Regions from separate parts of the Alteromonas gilva genome, predicted to be linked through region 1. Evidence: predicted binding sites of a transcription regulator. Region 1 holds the regulator's gene; each other region holds the start of a gene.
What was found. Region 1 encodes MetJ, which represses methionine synthesis genes. Its sites were predicted from a motif close to TAGACGTCTAGACGTCTA; they were not measured.

Region 1 (7,643 bases):
ACGCTTCATTTCAGGCTGAATAATTTTAATCGACTGCACCACCTTACTTTCCTCAAGGTGGTACATGGCGGCTGAGGGTAATATCATCAGTCCTTCGCCTTGGATTACCTGGCGCAGCCCGGTCATAAGCTGACCTGAATAGGCTTTATCATGCTTTAACCCAACACCAGTATCGTGCTCGTACTGGTCAATGAGCCGTCCCAGTGCATCTTTAGGTCCTGGCGTTAATAGTTCAAACTCACTTAATTCCCAGAAACAAATGGTTTCCCGATGTTTTAACAGCTGATAATACGCAGACGCATCATTAACGCCGACCACCAGATACATGTATTCTTCGATCAGCGGATAAAGCGACATAAAACCCGCTTCGATCTCCTGCTCATAAGTGAGGGCGATATCAACCTGGTTGCTTTGCAACCATTCTTTTACCGCGTACGAAGGGCCAGTGCTGATCTCCAGTTTTAATTGTGGATGCCATTGTGAGACCTGAGCAATCAGCGACATGGATAATACATTACCAATTGACGGCAACATACCAACCCTTACCGTCCCCTGCTGATTAGACGCCAGCTGCTGCAATTCCATTTTGGCCACATTAATATCATCGATGAGCTTTTTCGCATGCTTTTCGAACATCTTTCCTGCCGCGGTGAGACTAACGCCTTTAAAGCTTCGATCAAACAATGCACAGCTCATTTCTCTTTCGAGGTTTGCCAGTTGCTGACTGATCGCAGGCTGAGCAATATCAAGCTCACGCGCTGCAGCGGCAATACTTCCTTTTTGTACTGTCACAAGAAAATACTGAAGCTGTTTTGAATTCATTTACGCATTACTCAACTGATTGATAGCGACTTGCCGACTGTTTTGAATAACACAGCAAATCAATGGCTTGTAACAAATCATTCATTATTTCGAAATTAAATGATTTCTACTTCGAATTCAGCAAGTTACATGCCACCAAATGGTCAGGTTTTAATACCCAAGTGTTAACAGGTTGTTATCTGCATATATTTTATAAAATATTTTATTGCAGCAAATGAGGATTAAGTCATTGTTTAATATGAATAATAATGATAGCTCTATATTTTACTTATAGCCCTCAATATTCTTTTTTCTTCCGGAAATAGCTGCACTTTTCTTAGTCTCTGTAGTGTTGTCAGTAAAGTCTGACGCGCTCATTAAGTCCAAATAATGTTTAAATTTGGTGCTATTACGAACCAATTTGGGGCACTTTTAGCCAGAGGCGTCTTCTCACGTCCATTCGTAGTTGCACTTAAAAAGATCATAGCGATATGACAATTTAGGGAACACATGATGAAACTCAAAAAATTAAATGCAGCAATACTGGCAGGTCTTGCCGGTTATTCGCTATCGATGACCGTTGCTACCAATGTAATGGCAGAAGAAGCCGCGGAAGAAGACGTTGAGAAAATCGCCGTTGTGGGAGCCCGTGGTGCACCTCGCTCTGTAACGAGTTCACCAGTTCCGGTTGATGTACTCAGCGCCGAAGATATTAATGGTGTCGCTTCTTCAGATATGAATGACATTATGATGACGCTCGTTCCATCTTACACCATCGCTCGTCAGCCAATTTCTGATGGTGGTACCTTTATTCGTCCGGCGCAATTACGTGGTCTGCCAACGGATAAAACCCTCGTGCTTGTAAACGGCAAACGTCGTCACCGCGCCTCATTAGTTGAAATTGGTGGCTCCGGTACCCAGGGTCCTGACCTGGCAACCATTCCTGCCGCCGCTCTTGGCAGCGTCGAAGTTCTGCGTGATGGTGCCGCCGCTCAGTATGGTTCAGATGCGATTGCCGGGGTAATGAACTTCCAGCTTAAACGCAATGCCGAAGGCGGCTCATTGTCACTGGACACTGGTCGTTACTTCGAAGGCGACGGTGAGCAATATACCATTAGCGGTAACAAAGGCTTCTCGCTGGGTGATGATGGCTTCCTGAGTATCTCTGCTGAGGTGACCGACTCCAAAGCTACTTACCGTGGTGAGCAGTACTGTGAAAGCTGGTTCTGTGTTGACGAACAGTCACCTGAATATATCGCCGCCGCAGAAGAGCAAGGACGCACAGTGCACGGTTCATCGCAGGTACAACCCTGGGGTCAACCTAATTACAGCGGTGCCAAAGTATTTGTAAATGGTGGTTACGCGATTAGCAATGATATGGAATTGTATGCCTTTGCTAACTACTCAGAAAGTGAAGGTGACGGTTCGTTCTTCTACCGTTATCCAGGTAACGGTACTATTGAAGATCTGCGTGAACCTGATGGCACAATTTATACACCATTAGAAAAATTCCCAGGTGGTTTTACCCCGCGTTTCTTTGGTGATATCACCGATTACTCTTTTGTGGGCGGCCTGAAAGGCATGACCGGAAGTTTGGGCTATGACATCAGTGGTCGTTACGGTTATAACGAAATTTCTTATACCCTGAAAAACACCATCAACCCGTCAATGGGACCGGACTCACCCACCTCGTTTAAGCCGGGCGATCTAGCCAACGACGAATTACAATTCCAGGCTGACTTTACCTACGACATGGCCGCTTATGTGTTGGCCTTTGGTGCCAGCTACATGGAAGAATCTTACGAGATTTCAGCAGGTGACCCGGACTCTTACCGGGTAGGTCCATACTCGTCACCCGATCCATGGGGATTCTGTGACGGCACCGCCTCAGCAGAAGCTGTTGCTACCGCAGTCTCTAACGGTTTGGATTGTAGCGATCCAAACGATCCGGTTTATACCGCTGTAGGTGTAGGCTCAAACGGTTTCCCTGGTTATTCAGCTGATTACATTGGCACCTATGAACGCGATTCATTCGCTGTATACGGTGACATTTCGGGTGACATCACAGATAAATTGTTTGCCCAGGCGGCTATCCGTTATGAAGATTACTCTGACTTTGGTTCAGAAGTTGTTTACAAGATTGCCGGTATTTTCCAGGTTACCGATGAAATTGCAGTACGTTCTTCATTCGGTACAGGTTTCCGCGCGCCTACTCCTGGTCAGCAAGGTACCACTAACGTATCAACCCGTTTGCCCAATGGTTTCCCGGTTGCAACCGGTTTGTTCCCGGCGGGCAGTGTAGTTGCTCAGGCATTGGGTGCTTCAGAACTTAAGCCAGAGAAATCAACTAACTTTACGCTTGGTGCGACTGCTGACATCGGTGATTTCACATTAACTGTGGATTTCTACCGTATTTTACTTGAAGACCGCGTAAATGCGATTTCAACGCTTGATGTGTCATCTACCGAAGTCACCGACCCGGATGCCGCTGGTTATGACGCTTACCAGCGTTACTTAGCGCTTGATGCTGCAGGTGTTCAGGGTGCCAACACCATCGGTGGTGTATTCTACTTCCAGAATGCCTTCGATACAGTAACGCAGGGTGTTGATATTGTTGCTACCTATAACTTTGAGTCTGAAGCTGGTGATACCACTATCACAGGTTCGATGAACTATGGTACGCAGAAATTTAACTCTGACCCACAGGTGTATTTCAACAACGAAGCCGTTTATGACTTCCTCAATGGTTTACCGGAAACACGTGGTGTTTTGTCTGTTAAACACGCTTATGAAGACATGTCATTCACTGCCCGCATGAACTACTTTGGTGGTTATTCAAACTCTGAAGGTGGCAGCACAGTTTCAGCTATTCAGATCTTTGAGCCTGAGTTTATGTTCGACCTGGAAGGTACTTACTTCCTGACAGATACGTTGTCATTATCTGCCGGTGTACGCAACCTGTTCGACAACTATCCTGATCCAGGTGAAATCGGCGAAACCTGTTGTGGGCGTATCTACCGCTCTGATTCTATCGTTGACTGGCAAGGTGGTTTCTACTACATGAAGCTTAATGCTTCTTTCTAAACTGCACTTCAACGCAGTTAATTAACCTGTCGTCGACCAGCCAAATGGCTGGTCGACTTATTCAGGTAACTCATCGCTATGAACGCGACAATCCGCCCAAAACATTATAATTTCTACCTTATAATAATAATAAATAACCTATAATTGTTGAACTCAAGTGGAGCACTGTTGTTATGGAGATTGAACTCGTCTGGTTCGTCCTCACGTTGTGTGTAGCGGGCGCTGTCGCCGGCATTACTTCCGGCCTTTTTGGTAATGGCGGAGGTTTTGTTGTTGTACCAGCCCTACTCGCGGTCTTTCCTTTTTTTACCCCTGCCTCTGACGAACTGGTAAAGGTTGCAATAGGTACCTCTTTGGCATCTATCGTAATTTCCAGTGCACGCTCAGTATTGGCGCACAAAAAACGCGGCGCAGTTGACTTTGTCATTCTGAAATCCTGGCTTATTTGGATCGTGCTGGGTGTGTTAGGTGGCTTAGCAATTGCCAACCATACCAGTAGCGGCGGACTCACCATCGTCTTTGCTGCCGGTGTATTGTTGTACTCAGTCTACTTCCTGTTCCCGGACTTTGTGGTTCGCCCAGGGGTGACCTTCAGCATGCCAACAGGGGTTGGCAAAGCCGCGCTGGCATTTGTGATCGGCGGCTTTTCAGCCCTGCTGGGTATCGGTGGCGGTACGCCAATGGTCATAACCATGGTCATGTGCCAACGCTCTATTCAGCAAGCGGTAGCCACCGCAGCGGGCGTCGGCTTCTTAATAGGCTTACCTGGCGCCATTGGCTTTTTGTTCATGACCAATGCCAGCCCGGCCACCATGCCGTTTGGTACCGTAGGTTACATCAACCTGCCCGCTTTAATAGCGATTAGTATCGGTTCCATCATGACTGCCCCAATAGGCGCATCGATGGCCCACAGTTTTAGCGAAAAAATGCTTAAACGCTTGTTTGGCGTTTACCTGGTGATCGTGTCCGTAGCCATGTTTAGTAAAGCATTATAGTCGGTCACATACTCCAATAAGAGGAACACTCAATGACTTATAATCCATCAAGACGACTTTTCTTAGGAGGCTCACTCGCAGCATCAGCCGCTGGCGCAACGGGTATTATTACCCCTGCAGGCTTGGCCGCCCAGCCTATGAAGTCACCGCAAATTATGTATGGCCCAACGCCTGGGGTAGCAAAGCTGAACGCCAATGAAAACCCGTATGGTCCGAGCGACCTGGCATTGAAAGCCATTGCTGAGGCAAGCCGCTCGGGCGGTGCTTACTATGCCTACCGCGCAGGCATGTATTTACGTGATATGCTGGCTGAATCAAATGGTTTGAAGCCCGAAAATGTCTCTATCACTGCAGGTTCAAGCCTGATCCTGGCTTTTGCGGCCTTTGCGGCAACCAGTAAAGGTAAAATCCTTGGCCCGGATTTATTCTGGGATACCACCTCTAAGGCACCCATTAGTCAGGGCGGTCCGGAAATTGTTCGCGTACCGAATACCGCGGAGCTGGATATTGACCTCGACGCACTGTACGCCGCCATCGATGATGACATTGCCATGGTACACGTGTGTAACCCTAACAATCCAACCGGTAAGTTGCTTGACCCGAAGAAGCTGCGTGAGTTCTGCATTAAAGCATCGAAGAAAACCATGGTATTAGTTGACGAGGCCTACAACGAACTTATCGAAGATGGCCCTAAGCATTCCATGATTCCGTTAATTAATGAAGGTCACAACATCATTGTTGCGCGGACATTCTCAAAAATTTACGGTCTGGCAGGTATGCGTGTTGGTTACATGCTGGGCAGTGAAGAGAATATGGAGTTCATCAATAAGTTTGGCCTGGGTGGATATTCAATTAACCAGGCAGGCTTAGCCGCGGCCATCGCCAGCTACAATGATGAAGCGTTTAAAGACTTCTCACGTCAAAAAGTCAAAGAAGGCCGTGAGATTATCCTTGATGCAGTAAAAGCCAATGGCCTGACTGCTTTGCCATCCACCACAAACTTTGTGTTTGTTAATTTAGGTGATGACGGTGACGCCAACGCATTCCGCCAGGCAATGGAGCAACAGGATGTGTTAATTCGCGGACAGTACCGTACGTATTATCAATGGTCACGTGTCAGTACTGGTCGAATTGAAGACGTTAAGAAATATGCGGCAGCAATGCCAAAAGCATTAGAAGAGATGTATAAACTCAAAGCATAACTTTAAATAGCAAACCAAGGCGCATTACCACCTCATTGGTAACCAGCCCGGGTTTGATAATACCGGTCCCTGGGCCGCACCTTTCGACAGAAACTTAAAAGGCCGCTATAAAGCGGCCTTTTTATTATTGAACAAAGACGTGTTTAGTCGGCGTCTTTATCCAGTTCATTTTCCTTGAGATCCACATCGATACCCATCGCCTGCATAATTCGGCGTGCTTCAGCCGGTATGCGGTTTGGATTATCTTTACGCAAGTCCTCATCATCAGGCAAGGGCTGACCGGTAAAGGCATGCACAAAAGCCTCACACAACAGCTCGGAATTTGTGGCGTGACGCAAGTTATTAATTTGCCGCCGGGTTCTCTCGTCGGTTAACACTTTTAATACGTTGATCGGAATTGAAACAGTGACTTTTTTAACCTGTTCACTTTTTTTACCGTGCTCCGCGTACGGGTAAATATACTTTCCGTCCCACTCTGCCATGCTTTATTCCCAGCTTTACTATCATTATTGTTATAAGAAATTCTAAACAAACCACAGAAAAGGTCAATTGAGCAGTGTAAACTGCTTGACGTCTAGACATATATTATTTAGTTTAGACGTCTAAACGTCCGTTTGAGCTAACTGAGAATATACCATGGTGTCTTACGCGCAGGGAATCGATGCCCTTAATCAATCGTTATCAGAATTACGCGACATTGACGTGTCTTTTGAGTTTTTTCCGCCGGGTAACGAAAACATGGAAAAAACCCTTTGGAAGTCAGTGGAACGCCTGGCGCCTTTAAAGCCTGCTTATATGTCGGTCACCTACGGGGCCAACAGTGGCGAGCGCGATCGGACTCACGACGTGGTGAAACGTATTCAGCAGCAAACAGGTGTGGCGGCAGTGCCCCATTTAACCTGTGTCGATGCCAGCGCCACGGAGTTAAAGCAAATCGCCCGTGACTACTGGGACTCAGGAATTCGCCGCATAGTAGCGCTACGCGGTGATTTACCGCCGGGGGTCAACAAGACCGATATGTACGCCTCCGACTTAGTCGCCTTGCTCAAAGAGGTTGAAGACTTCGACATCTCCGTTGCCGCCTATCCGGAAAAACACCCCGAAGCGCCTAACGCTCAATTTGACCTGCTAAACCTCAAGCGAAAAGCTGAAGCTGGCGCCAGCGAAGCCATCACACAGTTCTTTTTTGATACCAGCGTTTATTTGCGTTTTCGCGACCGTGCCGCCGCCGCTGGCATTGATCTGGACATCGTACCGGGCATTCTACCGGTAACGAACTACCAGACCCTGGTAAAATTCGCCGGTTTTACCAACGTTCATGTGCCTGGCTGGTTGCATAAACTGTACGAAGGGCTCGATGCCGATGACCAGACCACGCGTAATTTACTGGGTGCCAATATCGCCATGGAAATGGTCAAGGTACTCGCCAAAGAAGGCGTGAAACATTTTCACTTTTATACCCTGAACCGCAGCGAACTCAGCTATGCAATTTGTCACATGCTGGGTGTTAAGCCTCAAAACGGCGGTTGATAGCAAGTGACGCAGTAAAGAAAACGGTTGC
Region 2 (7,643 bases), on a different contig from region 1:
GATTAATTAAAAGTAATAGTGAACGCCCATCACTAACGAATTAACATCTTCTTCGCCGATGTCACGGTATTCATACCCCACTGCCATGCCAAATCCTTGCAACTCACCAAACTGCCACCCCACACTGGCGGCCCTATCATGCTCGCCTAACAATGGCATTGCCTGGGTTTGAGGTGAAGTCGTGTATTGGGTTGACCGAATAGTCGCATAAATCCAATGCGGTGCATTTAACGGTAAGGCGCGATGGGCTGATAGACTGTAAGCTCTGACGCCAGATACGACGATAGGCACCGAAGGGGTAAGGTTGCCAAAGCGGGCAGCATAAGAACGATTTACCTGCAGACTAAAGTTCCATTTGGGTAATCGTTTACTCTGATACGCAATAAAGTGGTCGTCATTACCTACCGGGCTGATCAGCAACGGTCTGTTTGCCAGCGAAGACGCCGCACTTACCGATAATGAGTACAGTAGACCCGCAACCAGACTAACGATTAACGAGCAAAGTTTAGGCTCTTTCATTTGTATGGTGTTCCGTCGAGAATAGTGGCTTATACAGTGACTTATAATGTCAGGTTCGGTTACCCGCCCTTTATATAAACTATAGCTTTTCTCAATCGCTATACAAGTGTGGCGGTTAAAAAATGTGCACTTTGTTATTTATTTTTTAGCATTGTGGCGAATACTCAACTAAATTTAAGACTCGACTCTCAATGCTGTGTAGCCAGGTTGTTGCCAAGTAACAGTAGTTCATCGAGTCTGTTTTATAACAATAAGCTAAATACTTTCAACGCAACTTAATAATGATAATTTAACGTATTAACTGCTTTTCAGGACTCAGGCAACAAGGACATTAACGACGCGGCGCAGGATACGCCAATTGAGGAACAGCTAATGCGAGACCAACGGCTAAATGAAAGGAAGTTTGTTATTACTTACTTACCTGAAGGGCTGCTTAGAAAAAAAAGATCAGTGTGTGTAAGGGAAGGGTATCTGACTGTGCACAATGAACGTCAGGTGCACATCAGTGACTACGGCGGTCAGTACACGATGACCATCAGGCAAGGCAAACGGCTGAAAGTAACGGAGGCCGAAATTTCTCTTTCCGATGAACAGTTCAACGATCTGTGGCCGCTAACGCAGCATATGAGGATCGAGAAATCACGTTATCGAATTGAGCGTCTTGGTTACAAGCTGAGCGTGGATGTGTTCAGACAACATCTCGAAGGGCTCATGTTAGCCGCGGTCGAGTTTGACAGCGAGGTCGACTGTCGACGGTTTTTAGCGCCGGATTTTACCGATTTTGAAGTCACCCATCGACGCGAATATCAAAACGAGCAGCTTGCCAGGCTTGGCATGCCAGATACGTTTGCAAAGGCGAGTATGAGTATGGTTTAAATGAGATTATCGGTACGCAGCGCGCACCAATAACCTCAGCCATGGATGCTTAGCCAATGGCAGCGCGAAGTGCTTCGGCTTTGTCGGTAGATTCCCACGGGAACTGTTCACGCCCGAAGTGACCATAGGCTGCGGTGGCCTGATAGATAGGTCGTTCAAGATCCAGCATTTTGATTAAGCCGTAAGGACGCAGATCAAAGTGTGCTTTCACCAGCGCCACCAGTGTTGCTTCATCCAGCTTGCTGGTACCGAAGGTATCAATACTGATTGAGGTGGGCTCTGCCACACCAATGGCGTATGACACCTGAATTTCACAGCGCTTGGCTAAGCCCGCTGCAACGATATTCTTTGCCACATAGCGTCCGGCATAGGCAGCAGAGCGGTCAACTTTAGATGGATCCTTGCCAGAGAAGGCACCGCCACCATGACGAGCCATACCGCCATAGGTATCAACGATGATTTTACGCCCGGTCAGGCCGCAGTCACCCATTGGCCCACCTATAACAAAGCGACCGGTCGGGTTAATGTGAAACTTGGTAGCCGCTGTGATCCACTCAGCCGGCAATACCGGTTTGATCACTTCTTCCATAACCGCTTCGCGCACCGTGCTTGTTGATACTGAGTCGCAATGCTGGGTAGAGAGCACTACCGCATCAATACCTACAGGTTTGTTATCTTCATAAATGAAAGTTACCTGACTTTTGGCGTCCGGACGTAACCAGTCAAGCTTACCGGATTTACGTAACTCAGCCTGACGCTGCACTAAGCGATGTGAGTACGTAATGGGAGCAGGCATAAGTACGTCAGTTTCATCGGTTGCGTAGCCAAACATTAAGCCCTGATCGCCAGCGCCTTGCTCTTCCGGGCGGGAGCGGTCCACACCTTGATTAATGTCTGGTGACTGTTTACCAATGGCATTCAACACGGCACAGGATTCGGCATCAAAGCCCATATCGGAATGGGTATAACCGATGTCTTTAACCGTTTGGCGGGTAAGCTCTTCGATATCTACCCAGGCCGACGTGGTAATTTCGCCGCCAACCAGCACCATGCCAGTTTTAACGTACGTTTCGCAGGCAACACGTGCTTTGGGATCTTGCTGTAAAATTGCATCGAGCACAGCATCGGAAATCTGGTCGGCTATTTTGTCCGGGTGTCCTTCAGAAACTGACTCAGACGTAAATAAATGGGCTGCCATACATGCTCCGTATAAATAAAATGTCTTAATTGGGGTGTTGTTACAAACCCAGCTTGCTAAGCATATACTGTAAAATCACCTATATGGTTTTGCTGGTCGTGATATTGCAATCAACATTATGAACACTATTGTAGCAAGCAAAATGATAAATACCAGTCTTTACTTCTGGACGTCTAAAAGTCTATTTGTTACGTTATCTTGACAGTAACCGGCAAAATGGCGCTTGCAGATCGCGACATTGCGCGTGCGCAATACCATTTTATCCCTCGATTTAGCCCTGCAGAACCTTGAGTTTGCCTGGTAACGCTAAAATGCACCCGGGAAATCGAAAACACATTGAACTGCACTGGCCGGTAGGTAACAATATGGCTCTGAGCCTGATAAAGCGTAACTGGCCGTCGTAAGTTGGTACTGCGGACTTAACTGTAGCAGGAATAACTGAAGGGCAGCGTATTTAGCTTAGTGGATAAAGCAGGCCGCTGAGCGGGTGTAAGTGCTGCGATAGCGCGATCAAGAAAAGCGAGTATAAAATGTCGGTTGTTGTGACGAAAAAGTAAGTGTAATTATTTTTAGCGGGCCGGCGCTTGCCGGTGATATGTTTCAGGCATTGCAACATTACTGTTGAAGCAGCAGTAGAGGTAGCGCTGGAACCAAAGGAACATGGCGCTCTGAAGGCTAAAAAAATATGGTAAGAATCGCCATTAATGGCTTTGGTCGTATAGGCCGGAATGTACTGCGGGCATTGTATGAAAGTGGCCGCAATCAATTTATACAGGTTGTCGCTATTAATGAACTGGCGGAGCCAGAAGGCATGGCGCACCTGCTCAAATACGATACCTCCCATGGTCGGTTTGCCTGTCATGTGGAGCTGAATGACGATAAACTCACCGTGGCAGGTGATGTGATTCAGTTATGCCACCAGGACACGATTACCGGGTTGCCCTGGGCTGATCTTGCGGTGGATATTGTACTGGAATGCACCGGACAGTATTCTGACAAAGAAAGTGGTCTGGCGCATATTGCCTCTGGCGCTAAAAAAGTCCTGTTTTCGCAGCCGGGTGCGCCGGATATGGACAACACCATTATTTATGGCTGCAACGAAGATACACTGTTGCCGGAGCACACCGTGGTGTCGAACGGTTCATGTACTACCAACTGTATTGTGCCGGTAATTCAGGTGCTCGATGAAGCCTTTGGTGTTGAGAGCGGCACGATTACCACCATTCATTCCTCAATGCACGATCAGCAGGTGATCGACGCGTACCATCCGGATTTACGTCGTACCCGTGCAGCAAGCCAGTCAATTATACCGGTCGATACGCGTTTAGCGCGCGGTATTGAGCGTATATTGCCGAAATTTGCCGGTAAGTTCGAAGCTATCGCGGTGCGCGTACCGACCATTAACGTTAGCGCCATGGATTTGAGCGTTACCCTGGCAACGCAAGTGACCATAGAGCAGGTAAATCAAGCCCTCAGTAGTGCTCGTACCGGGCGACTTGCCGGTGTACTCGACTATACCGAAGAGCCCTTGGTGTCGGTAGATTTTAACCACGATCCGCATTCGTGTATTGTAGATGGTACACAGACCAGAGTGAGCCACCGTCAATTGGTGAAAACTCTGGTATGGTGCGACAACGAATGGGGTTTTGCACATCGAATGTTAGATACCGCGCTGGCTATGTACCAGACAGGAACCAAATAATTTTTTGAATTTAACGAAAATGAGAAGGAAACGCTATGTCAATCCCAAGCATGTCTGATATTGATTTGTCAGGAAAACGTGTATTGATTCGTCAGGATCTCAATGTGCCGGTAAAAGACGGCAAAGTGACCTCGGATGCGCGAATTAAAGCGTCGCTGCCGACCATCAAGGCAGCCCTGGAAGGTGGCGCTGCGGTTATGGTGATGTCACACCTTGGTCGCCCCACAGAAGGCGAACCAGCCGACGAGTTCTCATTACAACCGGTGGTTGATTACCTTAATGATGTGCTCGATACCGACGTATCCTTAGTAAAAGATTACCTCGACGGCGTAAACATTGCGCCGGGTCAATGCGTGATCCTCGAAAACGTGCGATTTAATAAGGGCGAGAAAAACGACGACGAAACATTGGCCAAACAATACGCAGCGTTATGTGATGTGTTCGTTATGGATGCATTTGGCACAGCGCACCGTGCGCAGGCCTCCACCCATGGGGTGGCTAAGTTTGCGCCTCAAGCTGTTGCCGGGCCGTTACTGGCCGGCGAACTCGCGGCATTAACCAAAGCGTTAGATAACCCGGCGCGTCCCATGGTAGCTATTGTGGGCGGCTCTAAAGTATCCACCAAGCTGACAGTGCTTAAGTCGTTGGCGGAAAAAGTCGACCAGTTAATTGTGGGTGGCGGTATCGCCAACACATTTATTGCGGCCCAGGGGCACAACGTCGGGAAGTCGCTGGTGGAGATGGATTTAGTTGACGAAGCCAAACGTCTTATTAAACAAGCGCAGGATAATGGCGGTGATATTCCGGTACCGACTGACGTGGTTACCGGTAAAGCCTTTGCAGAAGATGCCGCGGCCGAACTTAAAGGCGTTTCTGACGTCGCTGATGACGATATGATATTCGATATTGGCCCCGACAGTTCAGCCGCTTTAGAAGATATTCTCAAGAATGCAGGTACCATTGTATGGAATGGTCCGGTGGGGGTTTTTGAGTTTGATCAGTTCGCTAATGGAACAAAAGCGTTATCACAGGCTATTGCAGAGAGTGATGCGTTTTCAATTGCTGGTGGTGGTGATACGCTAGCAGCAGTAGATAAATACGGAATTGCTGACAAAGTGTCTTACATCTCAACCGGTGGTGGCGCTTTTCTGGAATTCCTGGAAGGGAAAACCTTACCTGCAGTAGCGATATTAGAAGAAAAAAACCGCTAACAGAGTAAGACGTACCCCACAGCGGTATGCACAATAACAATAATAATATGCCGCTGTGACCTGCACAAGGATAACGCAGGATTTGTCCCGCAACAGCATTTGTCACCCCAGATGAATCGCGGCAGACGGGACAAACATGCCTATTGAAAAAAGCTTTCTCTAAACCCTACAACCGTTATAAAACGGTATAAAAATAAGGAGTGTTGCCAATGGCTTCACAGGCTCAGCAAGCTATGCTGGATAAAATTCACACCCAAAAAGGCTTTATTGCTGCATTGGATCAAAGTGGCGGTAGTACCCCAAAAGCGTTGAAGTTATACGGCATCGAAGCGTCAGAATATTCTGGCGATGATGAAATGTTCGATATGGTGCATGCCATGCGTACCCGTATTGTTACTTGTAACGCTTTTTCCGGTGAGCGCGTTGTTGGCGCAATCTTGTTTGAGGATACGCTGGATCGCGATATCGAAGGGCTGTCATCGGCTCGCTATTTATGGCAAAAAAAGCGTGTTATTCCTTTTTTAAAAGTCGATAAAGGTCTCGAAGCTGAAGCCGATGGCGTGCAGCTGATGAAACCCATCCCGCAACTTGATGAGCTGTTGGCTAAAGCGAATGCGCAGGATGTGTTCGGCACTAAAATGCGCTCAGTGGTAAAGCTGGCTAATCATGACGGCATAAAAGCCATCGTAGAACAGCAGTTTGCCATTGGTAAACAAATTCTGGCTGCTGGTCTTGTGCCTATTATCGAGCCTGAGGTGGATATTAACAGCCCCGAAAAAGCGGCTGCCGAGGCCCTACTGAAGCTGGAAATTCTGACGCAGTTGAATTTGCTTGACGATCAAAAGGTCATGCTAAAACTGACGTTACCTGAACAGGCCAATTTTTATAAGGAATTGGTGGATCACCCTAACGTAATAAAAGTGGTGGCACTTTCAGGCGGCTACTCCCGTGATGAAGCTAACGCAAAACTCGCCCACAATCAGGGCGTGATAGCCAGTTTTTCCCGTGCTCTTACAGAGGGAGTTTCGGCGCAGCAAAGCGACGATGAGTTTGAGAAGAGTCTGAACGATGCTATTGAGAGTATTTACCAGGCATCGCTAACTTAATACCTGCCTAACCATGCTTCACCGACTACTAACCACTGTTAGTGGTCGGTTTTTGCTGACGTTAACAGCCCAAAAATAATCCAGCGATTGCTGCAATCACCGCGACTGCCCTGATGGTACTATTTCGTCAGTCTCAACTTGCTTTCAACCTGCTTTACTGCCGAGCACAACAGCAGACAACGCTTTCTGCCAGAACCGCCTCGCGCTTGGTTATGTGCAGTGGTTACTGTCTAAAATTATTTTGTGATTTTTACGGTCTGTTTTAAAACGTCTTACGTATTAAGCGCTATTCATAACCTGACGAAGTGTTTTTATTTCTTCATATTTCGCTGTCAATTTAAGAATACGATTTTAGCGAAACAAGCAATAGATAAAGTACAAATAATGGTCTATATTCTGTTATTCAAAATTAACAAGGCTTTTTATGTTTTGGTTAATGCGCAACTAAACATCAGGCAAGGACGCACAGTTTAATGCAGTACACACAAACGTTCATCCAGGTAGGATTGCTTGCTGTCGTAGCCTTTATTGGCATCGGCTTTACGTTTGCTTTACCTACTCCCCGTCATCATCTTAAAGCGAAATCAGTTGTTTACGCGCGATGGTTTTTGTTTTCATCCTGGTTAGTTGTGGCGTTTCAAGGGCTCGCTCAAAATGGTTATGGCAATATTGGTTTGCCCGGAGTGTATGGCGCGGCGACGCTGAGCGCGTATTTGCTGCTGATGTCGGTCAATAAACGTTATGGCCATGAAATTGCGCGCATTAAGAAATATGCGGCGGCGCTGCACATTGTTATCCTGATAGGCGTCACTCTGGTCCTGAAGTTTGCGCAGTATCAACCCTGGCTCGCGCACGCGCTGGCGCTAAGCAGCATTGCGTTTCCTGTTTGGCTGGCCCAAAAACGGGTACAGCAATCGCTCAATAAAGAAACCTTCGGATCGCGACTTTTATACAGCGTTTTGTGGCTCGTATTGTTGATGGTGTTGGTGGCGGTACCGGTTTACCTGGGCAACATTGCCCCGCAAAGTCCC
Region 3 (7,643 bases), on a different contig from region 1:
ACCGGCATTCACAATGGCCATGTCCAGCCCCGCCCGAATGGCGTGATATAAGAACACCGAGTGCATAGCTTCGCGGACCGGGTTGTTACCGCGGAACGAAAACGAAATGTTCGACAAGCCGCCTGACACATGCACATGCGGGCAGGTTTCACGAATAACCCGGGTAGCTTCAATAAAGTCTACCGCGTAGTTGTCATGCTCTTCGATGCCGGTCGCTACGGCGAAGATGTTGGGGTCAAAAATAATGTCTTCGGGGGCAAAGTCGACCTCTTCCGTCAGCAGTTTGTAACTGCGTTGGCATATTTCGATTTTACGCGCTTTGGTATCAGCCTGGCCTTTTTCATCAAACGCCATCACCACAGTCGCGGCGCCGTAGCGTTTTATCAGACGCGCCTGACGAAGGAACGATGCTTCGCCCTCTTTGAGGCTGATTGAATTGACAATGGATTTGCCCTGCACACATTTAAGACCGGCTTCGATAACCTCCCACTTAGAGGAGTCAATCATGATCGGCACGCGGCTGATATCAGGCTCGGACGCAATCAGGTTTAAAAAGGTTTGCATAGCCTGCACCGAGTCCAACATGGCTTCGTCCATGTTGATATCGATAATCTGGGCGCCGTTCTCCACCTGCTGACGGGCAACGTCGAGTGCGGTTTCGTAATCACCTTCTAAGATCAGGCGTTTAAACATCGCCGAACCGGTGACATTCGTGCGTTCACCGATATTAATAAAACTGGAAAATTCTGCTGACACGCTAGTACCTCAATGCACGAAGGGTTCTAAGCCGGCAAGACGCATCCTGGGCTCAAGTTTAGTCACCTTACGGGGGGCTTTGCCCTCAACCGCCCTGGCCAGTTCGGCAATGTGCTCAGGCGTGCTGCCACAACACCCTCCGACAATATTTACCAGCCCCGACGCGGCCCATTCTTCGATATGTTCGGCCATTTCTGGTCCTTCCATATCGTACTCACCAAACTCGTTAGGCAACCCGGCATTCGGGTGCGCCGATACCAAACACTCTGAAACGTTGCTGATTTCTTCAACGTACTGGCGCAATAAATCGGGGCCCAGCGCGCAATTTAAACCAAAGGAAACCGGTTTAATGTGGCGCATGGAATAGTAAAACGCCTCGGCGGTTTGACCCGACAAGGTACGACCAGAGGCATCGGTAATGGTGCCGGAAATCATTACCGGCAGCTTCACGTTTTGCTTTTCAAACGCCACCTCTACGGCAAAGGACGCGGCTTTGGCATTGAGGGTATCAAAGATGGTTTCAATCATAATGATATCGGCCCCGCCCTCAATAAGCGCTTCACATGACTCGGTATAGGCCGCTACCAGCACATCAAAGGTGACGTTACGTTTACCCGGATCGTTGACATCGGGCGAAATCGAGGCGGTACGACTTGTCGGGCCAATGACCCCGGCCACAAAACGCGGCTTTTGCGGATTTTTGGCGGTGAATTCATCAGCCGCCCGGCGGGCCAGTTTTGCTGCCGCAATGTTAATGTCGCGGGAGTGGGCCTGCATATCATAATCGGCCATAGAAATGGTCGTCGCATTAAACGTATTGGTTTCTATAATATCGGCGCCCGCCGCCAGGTACTGGCAGTGAATATCGTAAATCAGCTCTGGCTGCGTAATCGACAACAAGTCATTGTTGCCCTTAATGTCACAGTGCCAGTCTTTAAACTGCTCCCCACGGTAGGCTTCTTCGCTGAGCTTATGAAGCTGGATCATGGTACCCATGGCACCATCGAGCAATAAAATACGCTGTGCGGCAATATCGAGAATATCTTTATCTGTGTACCTGCTCACGTGCTACCTCTTGCGCTGGTCTTTTTCTACCAGCTGATTTAAATCGTATGGCGTAGTCTGGTAAACGTAATAGTTTATCCAGTTGGTAAATAACAAACTGCCATGGGCGCGCCATCTTACCACGGGTGGTAGTGACGGGTCGTTATCCGGATAATAATTAGCTGGAATAGCTGGTTCCATTCCGGCATTAAGGTCGCGATGGTATTCGTCGTTGAGAGTCTCCGGATCGTACTCCGGATGACCGGTAATAAACACCATACGTTTATCGTCTGATGCCACCACGTACGCCCCTGCCTCGTCTGATTCGGCAATCACATTTAAATCGGGAATGCTGTTGTAGTCGGCAGGGCTGATGTAGCCATATCGCGAATGTGGCGCAAAGAATTCCGAATCGAAGCCACGCAGCAGTTCGTTATGCGTATCATTGACACGGTGCTTGTACACCCCTGACAATTTGTTCTTACGCAACTGACGCTGAATACCATGAAAATGGTACATCGCGGCATGGGCAGCCCAACACAAATACAGAGTTGACTGCACATTACGATTGGCCCATTCCAGGATGGTTTTCATGGTATCCCAGTAATTGACATCCTCGTAATCGAGCAGCGCCAGCGGCGCACCGGTGACAATTAAACCATCATAACGTTTATCTTTTATCTCGCTGAATTCGTGATAAAAAGCGTCCATATGGGATTGGGGGGTGTGTTTAGGCGCCTGATTGTCAATCCGGATCAAGTCTACATTAATTTGCAGCGGTGTATTGGAGAGCAACCGAAGCAGCTGAACTTCGGTTTCTATTTTGTTCGGCATCAGGTTAAGAATACCTACTTGCAGCGGCCTGATTTCCTGACTGGCGGCGCGCTGATCTTCCATCGTAAAGATGTTTTCACCCAACAGCACGCTTTGTGCAGGTAAATTCTCTGGGATCCTGATAGGCATAATAACTCCGGTTAAACACTGATGAAGCTATTGTCGCTGATGTAACGCCAAAGTCAACATCTTTACGTCTAGACGTCTAAACGTTTTATTTATGTTGAGCCAACATGTTGTGCGGGTAACACTGCTAATTGTAGACAGCGTCGTAAAAAAAGTTTTATCAAAACGCTGCACTGAGTGACCGTGGGAGGATAGCTTAAAAGATTTGAGGGGTCGTAGAATATGCCCCTCCCCCCAGCCTTGCCAGGTCGAATGCCATTCAAACTAACGGGGCGTATAAACACCTTTATTGTACAAGACGAGTTAGAGTGCTAATTTGCAACATTATATTTACATTAAAGGCGCATACATGGATCGTCGTGATTTTCTGTTTTGTTCTGGCACAGCTGCGTTTTGTGCGATGTTATCGACACCCGCATTGGCGTTATCACCCAACGCCGGATTTAAACTTGGCTATCAACTCTATAGTGTCAGGGATGATATGAACAACGATCCGGAAGGCACTTTGCTGGCTCTCAAAAAAATGGGCTATCAGCACTTTGAACTTTATGGTTTCGATCCAACCGCCGGCACCTTTTACAATATGCCGGCACCGGCCTTTAAGTCGCTGCTGGATGATCTTGAGCTAAGTGTCACCAGCGGGCACTACGGCTTTGCTCCCTACCTTGAAAAATCTGATAAACAACTCACCGAATTTGTAGACCGCTGTATTGAGGGGGCAAAAACCATAGGGTCAGATTATATTACATGGCCCTGGACAGATCCGGCGCAAAGAAACATCGCCACATTCAAACGCCTGCCGCAACTGCTAAATAAAATAGGCAAACAGGTTAGCGACGCGGGGTTAGGCTTTGCTTATCACAACCACGGTTTTGAGTTCGAAATCAAGGATGATTCAGGCAACGGTGAAAACGCCTACAATATTATTGTTAACCAAACCGATCCGGACCTGGTCAAGTTACAATTGGACATGTACTGGGTATCCCGCTCCTCTTCAACAACACCGCAGGCACTAGTCAGGCAGCATCCGGGACGATACGTGATGTGGCACGTAAAAGACATGGATAAGCAAACGCAGGACTACACCGAACTGGGTAATGGCAGTATCGACTACACCGCGATATTACCCGACACGTCAACATCTGGCTTACGCTACTTTTATATCGAGCAAGGCGGTAATTTTAGTCAGTCGCCAATGAAGAGTGCAGCAACCAGCGCGGCTTACTTTAAAGCACATTTAGCGAAGTATTTCGTTTAGCAAGGCTAATCGGGTATTTCAAATTGAGCAAATGTATGAAGCTTACACGCTGTAATAACGGTGTCCACCAGCCATTTTGCGGCTGGCATCAACGTAAAGCCGGAAGCTGCTAATTACAGCGTTTTTGATAGCCAGATATAAATGTAAAGACGCCAGCAACAACTAATCGAACGTTACACTAAATCAAAACAGACACGTCTGACGATTTACTTTGTCAGGTAATCGAGCGGTATACTATGCTATGACGTGTGTTTAGCGATCAATATTGTATGAACGATCGAAGCAATTCTACGACAAAAAGTCTATGTTATTACTGTCCAGAGTTTTCGCAATCGTTTTATAATGTGGATAAAACGATACGCTTCTATACACAACGCGCGCCCCTTTTGAGGGCCGAATTTAAACAGAACAAACTCTGTTAGTAAGGAATAGCCATGCAAATTCGCTCGCTAAGCATAAAGTTCAGATTAATATTAATTGGTGTTATCGCTTTGTTGGCGATGACGTTAATGCTTGTGCTACAACTGTACCAGGCCAGTTCGACCAGTGCCCTGTCCAGCGCCAAAAGTCGTGTGGAACAACTTACGGCAGATATGCTGATGCTGCGTAGACACGAAAAAGACTTTCTGATGCGCAAAGAAGAAAAATACCCCGAGCGGCATAAAAAAGTCGTTGATGAACTGCAGACCGTTGCCTCCTCGCTGCGCAAAAACCTCGCCGATTTAAATATCGATACTCAACAGGTTGAACAATTCACGCAACTGGTGGGTGAGTACTCAGCGACCTTTGCTAGGTTAGTCGAATTAGAGCGTAGTATTGGGCTTGGACCCGACGATGGCCTAAGGGGCACACTCCGTGACGCCGCAAAACAGTTGGAGAGCCGCCTGAGTACAAGTGATGTTGCATTCACAACGCTGCTACAGATGCGACGCGACGAAAAAGATTTTTTGATGCGTAATACCTTAGAAGAAGTCGTATCTTTCAATAACTGGCATGATCAACTTGAGCAACAGTTACCCAACGGACTGAACACGCTTGCAGCCAACTACGTCAATAGCTTTAACCTGCTTGCTAAAAAAACTGAAGCGCGAGGCCTGACACCTCAACAAGGTGCTGAAGGAAAAATGCGCGAAAGTATTCAGGCAACGGAAGACATTCTGGAGGCAATGTCTTCATCGCTTAACCAGGAGTTAGATAGTTCCTTGGCGCAACTTCAAACGATTGGTTTTATTATTTTTGTGATTGTACTGCTATTGGTAGCTGGCCTCATTATCATGCTGGCGCACTCTATTAATGCGCCACTGGCACAGGCTTCAATGCAAATATCACGCATTAGCAAAGAGCGGGATTTTAAATTACGTCTGGAAGAAGCCGGCAATGATGAGATCACCCACTTCAGTAATGATGTGAACGCATTATTGGAGGAATTTCAGGATTTAGTGAAGTCTATTAACGTTGCCCTGACCAACCTCAATTCGGCTACGGAACAACTCGCCACGGCAACAAATGACACCGCCGAGGGCATGCGCGTGCAGCAAAATGAAACCGACATGGTCGCGACAGCGATTACCGAAATGGGGGCCACTATTCAGGAGATTACCACGAATACTGAAAGCACGGCAGACAAAGCCCGAACCACCAATGATAATGCTATGGATGGTCGCAATCAGGTCAAAGATACCGTCAGTTCTATTCGCAGTTTAGTCAATCGCCTGGACAGCGCATCCGGTGCTGTGAGTGAATTGGAAAAAGACAGCCAAACTATTGGCACCGTGCTTGATGTTATTCGCGGCATTGCAGAACAAACCAACCTGCTGGCGCTCAACGCGGCAATCGAAGCTGCCCGCGCCGGTGAACAAGGTCGGGGGTTTGCTGTGGTCGCTGACGAAGTGAGAACGTTGGCAATGCGCACGCAGGAATCTACCAGCCAGATTGAATCGATCATCAGTGGACTGCAAACGCGAACGCAACAGATAGTAACAGAGATGAAAGCATGCCTGCAGGAAGGGGCAAACAGTGGTGAGCAAGGCGACAAAGCCATGCAACGACTAAACGAAATCGGCGACGATGTTACCACTATTCTGGACATGACTACGCAAATTGCCGCGGCAATTGAGCAACAGAGTCAAGTGGCTACCGAAGTGAATAGAAACGTGGTGAATATTCGTGACTTGTCGGAAAACACGATGCACAACGTGCACATAAATGAACAAGCGAGTGAAGAAGTTGCAACTCAGACATCCTCGCTGCGTCAGCATATTTCGCAGTTTAAAGCGTAATAATTATACGGTTAAAACAACTTTCCTCCCGGATAGATATTGTCTATGAGAGTGACTGTCCAATTGCACTTAATTGCTAGAGGAGAGCAGTGCTCTCCTCTAGCAGGCGATAGCCGTTGAATAGCTATCTCTTATCACCGCACTTTCAGGCCTTCCACCCACCTCCCAGGGCTTGATATAAATCGACTAACGCGGTCATTTGCTGTTGTCGTGTCTCAATGAGCTCGCTTCGTGCTTCAAGCGCTTCCCGCTGGGCCAGCAATACTTCAAGATACTCGCCATGAGCCGATGCAAACAACCTGCTGGCAACGTCAATTGACTTTTCAAGCGACGCTATTTGTTGGCTTTTGGCAGTTACGCTTTGCTCCAGCTTGTGCAGTTTAGACAGGCTGTTAGAAACTTCGGCAACAGCACGAAGCAGCACCAGTTCATAGTCATAGGCTGCCTGCACCTGCTCTGCGCTGGCATTTTGATACACGGCTTCAATCGCTCTTCGATTAATAAGCGGTGCGAAAATGTCGGCAGATAGTGAGTAGGCAAATGACTCGGGAATATTCAACAAATAACGGGAATCAAATGAAGCGAGCCCTGTTCCCGCCCTTAATTCAAAGGATGGGTAGAAGTTGGCTTTGGCGACATCAACATTAAGGTCCGCTGCCGCCAGCGCTAACTCTGCCTGCTTTATATCTGAGCGATTCGCCAACAGTTCTGACGGCACGCCCACTCCTGGCATACGAACATCGGCACTCATTAATACATCACTACGACGGGAGATTGGCTGGGGTGTTCGTCCTAACAAAAGATTCAACATGTTTTCTTTTTCAACAATGTCTTGTTCGATCAAAAATCGTTCACTTTCGTTTTTCTTTACTTCAGCGGTGAATCTCGCAATTGGCAAAGACGAAGAACGCCCGTATTGCTGCAACGCACTAATCGTATCTATTACGGTTTGTTGCACCTTTATAGTTGCGTTTAAGTTCGCCAGTTTATTGTCGAGCGCGAGGAGTTCGTAGTAACAACGAGCCACTTCAGAGACCAATTGCGTAATAAAGAATTTGCGCCCTTCTACTGACGCCAGGTACTCAAGTGACGACACTTTGGTTGCATCCCTTAACTTGTGCCACACGTCTATTTCCCAGGATGCATTTAACCCCAGACGTAAATTGCCCAACGGGTCAGGAAATGCCTTTTCTTCTTTAATCGACAGTTGCTCTTCTACTGCCCCTTCACGGGTGTATTCACCCACTTTTTCTATTTCGGCTTCAATGCCAGCAGAAACACGTGGTAAATACTCCCCCTCGCGGGCGTACACTTCATTCGCCGCCATATTAATGCGCTGGAGAAGA
Region 4 (7,643 bases), on a different contig from region 1:
CTGATTTGCATGAGTTCAGACAGGGCTTCATCAGCTTTGTCGGCTTCGACATCAATCACCACATAACCAATTTCGGCGTTGGTTTGCAGGTACTGCGCTTCAATGTTGATGCCTTTTTGAGCAAACGCCTGGTTGATTTGAGTTAATACGCCCGGACGGTTTTCGTGAATATGCAGTAACCGTGAACGTTTTACGTTTTCAGGTAACGACACCTCAGGGAAATTAACCGCCGACAATGTTGAGCCGTTGTCGCTGTATTTCGCCAGCTTACCCGCTACTTCAATACCGATATTTTGCTGCGCTTCCTGCGTACTGCCGCCTACGTGTGGCGTTAATATCACATTGTCGAATTTACGCAGTGGCGACTCAAACTCTTCGTTGTTTGATTTTGGCTCAACCGGGAATACATCGATAGCGGCGCCGCCAATGTGACCCGATTCTAACGCGTCGGCCAGCGCGTCAATATCAACAACGGTTCCCCGTGAGGCATTAATTAAGATACTGCCGGGCTTCATTTGAGCAAGTTCGGCTTTACCAATAAGATCCTTGGTTTGCACGGTTTCAGGCACGTGTAAGGAGACAACGTCAGACATGGCTAAGAGTTCGTTAAGGGTCTTAACCTGTTCAGAATTACCCAGCACCAGTTTATCTTCGATGTCGAAGAACCGCACTTTCATACCCAGGTGCTCTGCCAGTATCGACAATTGCGTACCAATGTGGCCATAGCCAACGATACCCAGTGTTTTGCCACGCGCCTCATATGAACCTTCCGCGCTTTTATCCCAGCCACCACGATGCGCTTGCGCATTTTTTTGCGGGATCCGGCGTAACAATAAAATTAACTGACCCAGCACCAGTTCAGCCACTGAACGGGTATTTGAGAAGGGCGCATTGAATACCGGAATACCACGGGCCTGAGTGGCTTTTAAATCTACCTGATTGGTGCCTATACAAAAGCAACCCACAGCCACCAGTTTACTGGCTGCTTCAACCACTTTCTCACTGATATGAGTACGCGAACGCAGACCAACAAAATGCACGTCTTTAATTTTTTCAATTAATTCATCTTCGGGCAGCGAGGTTTTTAAATACTCGATATTGGTATAACCGTTCGACTGCAGGGTTTCCAAGGCGCTTTGGTGTACACCTTCCAGCAGTAAGATTTTGATTTTATCTTTAGATAATGAAAATTTGCTCATTGCATCGCTTCTCAGTCAGGGAGTTAAAGAGACATCTGGACGTCTATATGGGTAAAATACCATAAAGCTGACAGAAGGTGAAAGCGCTTTATGGCATTTCTGCCGCTTTGCGAGGCCAAGGCTGATACCATTTTGTTATATAACCTTGCCATCAGGATTAATGTGGGGTAATTACCGTGTCGCTACGCCACCTTCTGTTGCTACCAGCACAACATCGGCACCCCGGATACCAAAAATACCGTTGGTTACCACGCCGGGAATATTATTAATGGCTTTTTCCATTGCGACCGGATCTAAGATTTCCAGGTTATGTACATCCAGAATCACATTGCCGTTATCGGTGACCACACCCTGGCGGTACTCAGGATCGCCGCCAAGTTTAACCAGCTCACGGGCAACATAAGAGCGCGCCATGGGAATTACCTCTACCGGTAAAGGAAATTTACCTAATACGCCAACTTCTTTGCTGTCATCAACAATACACACAAAGGTTTTAGCCACCGCAGAGACGATTTTCTCCTGCGTGAGCGCAGCGCCACCGCCTTTGATCATGTGTTTGTGCTCAGTGACTTCATCGGCACCATCAACATACACAGACAGGCTATCTACATCGTTGAGTTCAAATACTTCGATACCGAGGGCTTTAAGACGTTCAGTTGAAGCCACTGAACTGGATACGGCACCGGCAATCTGATGCTTAATATCTGCCAGGGCATCAATAAAATGATTTACCGTTGAGCCCGTGCCTACGCCAATGATGGTGTCGGGTTCTACATATTTTACTGCAGCGCGGCCAACCGCCTGCTTCTTGGCATTTTGATCCATGCGTTTATTCGCTATCCGCTGATAAAAGAGGCCGTATTTTAGCCGATATACGGCCAGATAAACAGCATTTCACACATAAGGATTGGTCGGCCTGTGGCCTTAAGATCAAATGTTTAGTGACAAGGTAATAATTTGGCCGGGCGTCACGATACAATCCAGAGGAATGTCCCAGCTTTGCACAGGCAACGTATCAACCTGCTGGCAGTCATGGGCTATTCCCACCAATAGCGGACGCCTTTTAAGACGATACACATGGGCTAAGGTGCGGTCGTAAAACCCTCCGCCCATGCCCAGGCGGTTACCCCTGGCATCAAAACCGACTAACGGCATTAACAACATGTCATGTTCGTGCAGTAACCGGATCTGGGTCGAGTTTAATTCAGGCTCGTGAATACCAAACCGGTTGGCTGTCATTGGGGTAGTGGGTGTGTAGTTTTGAAACAATAAATGCTTGCCGGTAAAGGGGTGCAATAATGGCAGCGATACCGCTATTGTCTGCTGGTGACACGCCGCCAGGGTAGGGCCCAGCATTATTTCACCATCATTTGCTAAATATCCCGCAACACGGCGGGTTTGGCTGGTAAACATGGTGAACAATTGTTGGCACACCGCCGTTGCTGCGTGCTGTTGGGCCGTGTCGCTAAGCGCGCGACGACGCTCGCGGAGGGCTTTGCGCAATTGCTGACGGCTGGTTAGAGCAGATCGAGGAGCGTTAATGGTCATGCCTGGCACCATTGGCCTGCCAGCAATCTGGCAGGCCAGAGTCGTTAAAGGGCGTAGGTATCGATAAACAGTTGGAACAGTTCGTCGTGCTTCACGCCAGTAGCAGCCTGCACAAAGGGGGCTTCGGTCCAGAGTGGGCTGGCTGTGGTACCCGGCGGCGCAACAATGGTCTGACCGCGATTTAAGTCGTCGGTGGAAATGCGAATATTGCCGCGGGTAAACTCAAAGAGTTCCGGCGCCACCAGTTGCGCTAATGGGAACGCATCGTGAAAGAAACACACTTTTTCGTCGCGGTTTTGTGAGTAGAAGTCGATATAAAACTGTGACGCCTGCTGCACAAATCCGCCCAGGGTGGGGTTCTTTGCAGCGAGGATGTTAACAAACTCAGGATCCGTTGGCGCAAATAAGGTGACATCCAGGCCAAACATTTTTACTTCCCAGTCGGCTGAAAACACAATATCGGCGGCGTGCGCGTCATTCCAGATATTGGCTTCGGCAACCGGGGTAACATTACCCGGAACAAAGGCTGCGCCACCCATAATACTGATACCTTTTACCAGCTTGGGCAGGTCAGGCTCCAGTCGCAGTGCCATAGCAATATTGCCCAGCGGGCCAATGGCAACCAGGGTAATTTCGCCCGGATGCTGTCGGGCCTTATCGACAATAAATTGCGCTGAGTCACGCGAGTCCAGCTCGCGGGTAGAAGGCGGATAATTGATATTGCCAAAGCCATCATCGCCATGCACAAAGTGCGCGTATTCCGACTCCGGACCCACCCATGGCATCGCCACCCCTTTGGTAACCGGAATATCCTGACGCCCGGCAACATCACACAGGGTTAAGGCATTACGGGCAGCCATAGCAACCGGAATGTTGCCATAAACAGTGGTCAGACCCAACACTTCGATGTCTGGGTGCTGAAACGCAAAAAAGATAGCCATGGCGTCGTCGATGCCGGGATCCGTGTCTAAAATAATCTTATGTGTCATTGTTTTCTCTTTTCTATTCTTTAGCTGTCGTCAGTGTCGGGTTCAGCTATTTAGTATATTTTGCCAAAAACCGGTCAACGTCTTTCACAGCCGGAATAGACTGCGCAGCGCCCATGCGGGTGACCGATATTGCTGATGCCGCACAGCCGCGCTTTAACGCCTGACGTGCATCGGCATGCTGGCTGTATGCAGCTAAAAAATAGCCTATAAAGGTATCGCCGGCGGCAGTGGTGTCAACTGCGTCCACAATAAAGGCGTCAACCTGAATGGTTTCATTGTTCTTAAGCATGATGACACCGGCTTTGCCCAGCGTAATAATGACTTCGGCATGTGACCACTTGGTTTTAAAGTGGGCAATAATAGCATCGAGTTCGTGTTCGCCGCTTAGCTCAGCGGCTTCAACCTCGTTAACCACCAATAAATCGATACATTCATGGGGCAGTGATTTAACCGACTCGCTCATGGGCGCCGGATTAAATGCCACACGGAGTTTTTTTTCTTTGGCCAGTTGCAACATCTCTGCTAAGCCACTGGTTTCGTTTTGGGTAAGTACCCAGTCGCTCGGCCGGGTTTTATCCAGCGCATGGAGAATATCTTTACTGCCAATTTCCTGATTAGCACCACCAAATAACACAATGGCATTTTCGCCGGAGGGGATAACCTGAATAATAGCGTGGCCAGAGGGGCTTTCTACACACTGTAAAAACTGACAGTCGATACCGTGTTTAATGAGTGTTTGTTTAAAGGCGCTGTCGGACTGGTTGATTTTGCCAACGTGTTTGACGTCGGCGCCAGCGGCTGCCAGGGCAATTGACTGATTGGCCCCTTTACCACCAAGTAGTTGCTGATAATCCTGTGAGGCGATGGTTTCGCCCGGGTTAACAAAGTGATCTACCTGATAGACGTGGTCAATGTTTACCGAACCGAAGTTTATTATTGCCATTGATGATTCCGTGGAAAATGGCGCCTCCCGAAGTGCCGTTGTCTATTGTTCGCCCTAGAACCGAAAAGTTCAGGGCGGAAGTATCTTTGTCACCGTAGGCTTCTCGATACATGCCGAGCTTGCACAATAGTGACACGTCAACCTCCTAGGTAAAAAGCATCGGCCAGGGACATGAATAGACTGGCGAACACTCCAGGAGACATTGTTATGTGCGATTTGCAAAGGATTCAGTTTACCCCCTCTGCGCCGCTATGCAAGTAACAGAATTACTTGCGAACCCTGATCATAGTAGAATCAAACGCTAACCGCTACCTAACAATTGGTATATGATATTCAAGTGGTCACTTTGCGTACCAAAGTCGGCTTGTTTTTGTACACCCCCCTATAACTTTGGCATTGGGCAGGTGCATTTGATAGCATTGGGCAAAACATCTACGGAAACCCCACGTGAATATGACCACCGATTTCGACACTTTAACTCAATGCCTCACCGACAATGAAATGGTTGTCGATGGCGCTGAAATTCATGGCATGATGTGCGGTATGTTGTGTGGCGGAATGGCTCTTAGCGAGCAGCATTGGATGGTTGTGTTGCAGGACACCATGAACCAGGGCGAGCCGCTTGCTGAGCCTGTGGTCAAACAACTACAAACGCTGTTTAACCAAACCTGTCAACAGCTGGTCGATGGCCAGTATGGTTTGCAACTTATCCTGCCGGACGATTCGCAGCCCATCAATGACCGTGGCCTGGGCCTCATCAACTGGGTGCAGGGATTTATGGCCGGTTTTGGTTTATACCAGCAAAAACTCAGTAATTGCTCCGATGAAGTTCGCGAAGCGCTGGAGGATTTCTCCGATATCGCCCGCATGGAAGAACCCATGACCGACGATGAAGAGTCTGAACAGGCACTGCTCGAAGTGATGGAGTACGTGCGCATTTCGGCCTTACTGTGCTTTAATGAACTTGGCCAGTCTTTGCTGGAAGATCAGCAGGACTCACCGTCGGTTCACTAGTGAATTGAAGGGGCCACCCTCCAGGTTATCAACGCTTATCCGGTAAACAGGCGCCAGCCAATCAGTTTGTGGAATCACTATGCTCAACGCCAAACAGTATCGCCAGCGGCAAACCCGTCTACTTCGTCGTATGCCGCCAAACAGCATAATGTTAGTACCCGCGGCGCAGCTTGTGACGCGCAGCCGCGACACAGAATATGTATTTCGCCAACACAGTGACTTTTGGTATTTAACCGGCTTTAATGAGCCAGAGGCGTGGTTGTTATTGTCGAACCACGAACGCTACGGTGGTGATTACCGGGTCATGGTGTGTTTAGCCAAAGATCCGCACACGGAGATATGGCAGGGGCGTCGCCTTGGACCGGAGCAGGCGGCAGAAACCTTTAAACTCGACGAAGCTTACCCCACCGATGCGCTGAGCGAGCTGTTACCCGAATGGCTGGATGGCCACGAGGCACTTTATTTTGCGCAGGGCGAGTGTGACTTTGCTGATGAAGTGGTGTTTACCGCGTTAGCGACGTTGCGTGACGCACCTAAACAAAATCGTGCGCCCCAACAACTTATCGACAGTCGTCCCCTGTTACATACCATGCGTATGCTTAAATCCCGTGATGAAATTGAAGTGATGCGCACAGCCGCCGAGATTTCAGCACGAGCCCATTGCCGGGCAATGCAGTTTGCCCAACCGGGGTGTTTTGAATATCAGCTTGAAGCCGAGCTACACCATGAATTTGCCATGGCAGGTGCGCGCCAGCCCGCCTACGGCACCATTGTGGGGGGCGGCGAAAACGCCTGTATTTTGCACTATACCGAAAATAGTGATGAGATTATGGACGGCACATTGATCCTGATCGATGCGGGCGCAGAATATAATGGCTATGCTGCCGATATTACCCGCACGTTTCCGGTTAATGGTACCTTCAGCGCGCCGCAGGCCGAGCTTTACCAACTGGTGCTCGATGCACAACTGGCGGCGCTCAATGAGATTAAAGCCGGCGTTACCCTGCCCGATGTGACTCAGGTCGTGATTGGTGTGATAACCGAGGGTTTGTGTAAACTGGGGCTGATTAGCGACAGCGTGGAAGAAGCCCTGGCGGCACAACATTGGCGACGCTTTTTTATGCACGGCCTGGGTCATTATCTGGGGTTAGATGTACACGATGTGGGGGATTACGTGCACAACGGCGAACCTCTGCCGCTGCAAACCGGCATGGTGATTACCGTTGAACCAGGTATTTATATTCCAAACGATACGGATATTGCGCCGCAATATCGTGGCATTGGTATCCGTATTGAAGATAATATTGTGATTACCAACGACGGCTATGACATGCTCACCGGTGGTGTGCCCAAAACCATTGCTGACATCGAAGCATTAATGGCACAGCGCACAGTATAGCGCTAATCAAAAAATACAGAAATAACAGGCTGACGGAGCAACTAGCGAAGGTGAAACACTCGGATATTGTGATTGTAGGCGGTGGTGCCGTGGGTGCAACACTGGCCCGAAGTCTGGTCAACGAGGGACGACACAGCGTGACACTTATCGACGCCAATCGATTTAGTCATGAGTCCACGACGCACCCTGGTTTTGACGCCCGGGTAATTGCCCTGGCCAAACGCAGCGAGCAGGCTTTACGCGCGCTGGGTATAAACTTAAGCAAAGCCCATGCAACGCCTATCGAGCATATTCTGGTATCTGATCAGGGGTTTGCAGGGCAAACCCGCTTACATGCAAGTGATTATCAGCTCGATAGCTTTGGTCAGGTAGTGAGCATTCAGGCACTGGGTCAACAGTTGTTTCCGGCGCAGCTGCCAGGTTTAACTTTGCTTGAAGGCATCACCGTAGAGCAGGCTGAGCAGCAGCCGCAACAGGTACACCTGAAACTTAGCGATGGCGGTGAGCTGTCGGCAAAATTAGTGGTGGTAGCCGATGGCGGGCGCTCAGCA

Region 2: the regulator MetJ is predicted to act here: its motif matches at 2,760-2,777, upstream of metK (methionine adenosyltransferase).
Region 3: the regulator MetJ is predicted to act here: its motif matches at 2,825-2,842, upstream of metA (homoserine O-acetyltransferase MetA).
Region 4: the regulator MetJ is predicted to act here: its motif matches at 1,228-1,245, upstream of serA (phosphoglycerate dehydrogenase).

What each region holds. Positions count from the first base shown of each region.
Region 1 is NZ_JAQQXP010000003.1:95,250-102,892, reverse strand. Features, by position in the region: gene OIK42_RS16820 (LysR family transcriptional regulator) at 1-822, opposite strand, end outside; gene OIK42_RS16815 (TonB-dependent receptor plug domain-containing protein) at 1,315-3,885, shown strand; gene OIK42_RS16810 (sulfite exporter TauE/SafE family protein) at 4,059-4,880, shown strand; gene OIK42_RS16805 (pyridoxal phosphate-dependent aminotransferase) at 4,913-6,082, shown strand; gene metJ (met regulon transcriptional regulator MetJ) at 6,226-6,564, opposite strand; gene metF (methylenetetrahydrofolate reductase) at 6,719-7,612, shown strand.
Region 2 is NZ_JAQQXP010000001.1:1,091,514-1,099,156, forward strand. Features, by position in the region: gene OIK42_RS04850 (aspartate/glutamate racemase family protein) at 1-6, shown strand, start outside; gene OIK42_RS04855 (hypothetical protein) at 7-519, opposite strand; gene OIK42_RS04860 (CYTH domain-containing protein) at 892-1,395, shown strand; gene metK (methionine adenosyltransferase) at 1,445-2,593, opposite strand; gene epd (erythrose-4-phosphate dehydrogenase) at 3,279-4,295, shown strand; gene OIK42_RS04875 (phosphoglycerate kinase) at 4,331-5,506, shown strand; gene OIK42_RS04880 (fructose bisphosphate aldolase) at 5,716-6,612, shown strand; gene OIK42_RS04885 (GGDEF domain-containing protein) at 7,086-7,643, shown strand, end outside.
Region 3 is NZ_JAQQXP010000001.1:1,598,862-1,606,504, reverse strand. Features, by position in the region: gene metH (methionine synthase) at 1-756, opposite strand, end outside; gene OIK42_RS07055 (homocysteine S-methyltransferase family protein) at 766-1,821, opposite strand; gene metA (homoserine O-acetyltransferase MetA) at 1,825-2,763, opposite strand; gene OIK42_RS07045 (sugar phosphate isomerase/epimerase family protein) at 3,110-4,018, shown strand; gene OIK42_RS07040 (methyl-accepting chemotaxis protein) at 4,453-6,297, shown strand; gene OIK42_RS07035 (TolC family protein) at 6,443-7,643, opposite strand, start outside.
Region 4 is NZ_JAQQXP010000001.1:1,219,155-1,226,797, forward strand. Features, by position in the region: gene serA (phosphoglycerate dehydrogenase) at 1-1,199, opposite strand, end outside; gene rpiA (ribose-5-phosphate isomerase RpiA) at 1,371-2,024, opposite strand; gene OIK42_RS05440 (5-formyltetrahydrofolate cyclo-ligase) at 2,130-2,747, opposite strand; gene OIK42_RS05445 (nucleoside hydrolase) at 2,792-3,736, opposite strand; gene OIK42_RS05450 (ribokinase) at 3,783-4,679, opposite strand; RNA gene ssrS (6S RNA) at 4,700-4,881, opposite strand; gene OIK42_RS05460 (UPF0149 family protein) at 5,133-5,693, shown strand; gene pepP (Xaa-Pro aminopeptidase) at 5,773-7,092, shown strand; gene ubiH (2-octaprenyl-6-methoxyphenyl hydroxylase) at 7,143-7,643, shown strand, end outside.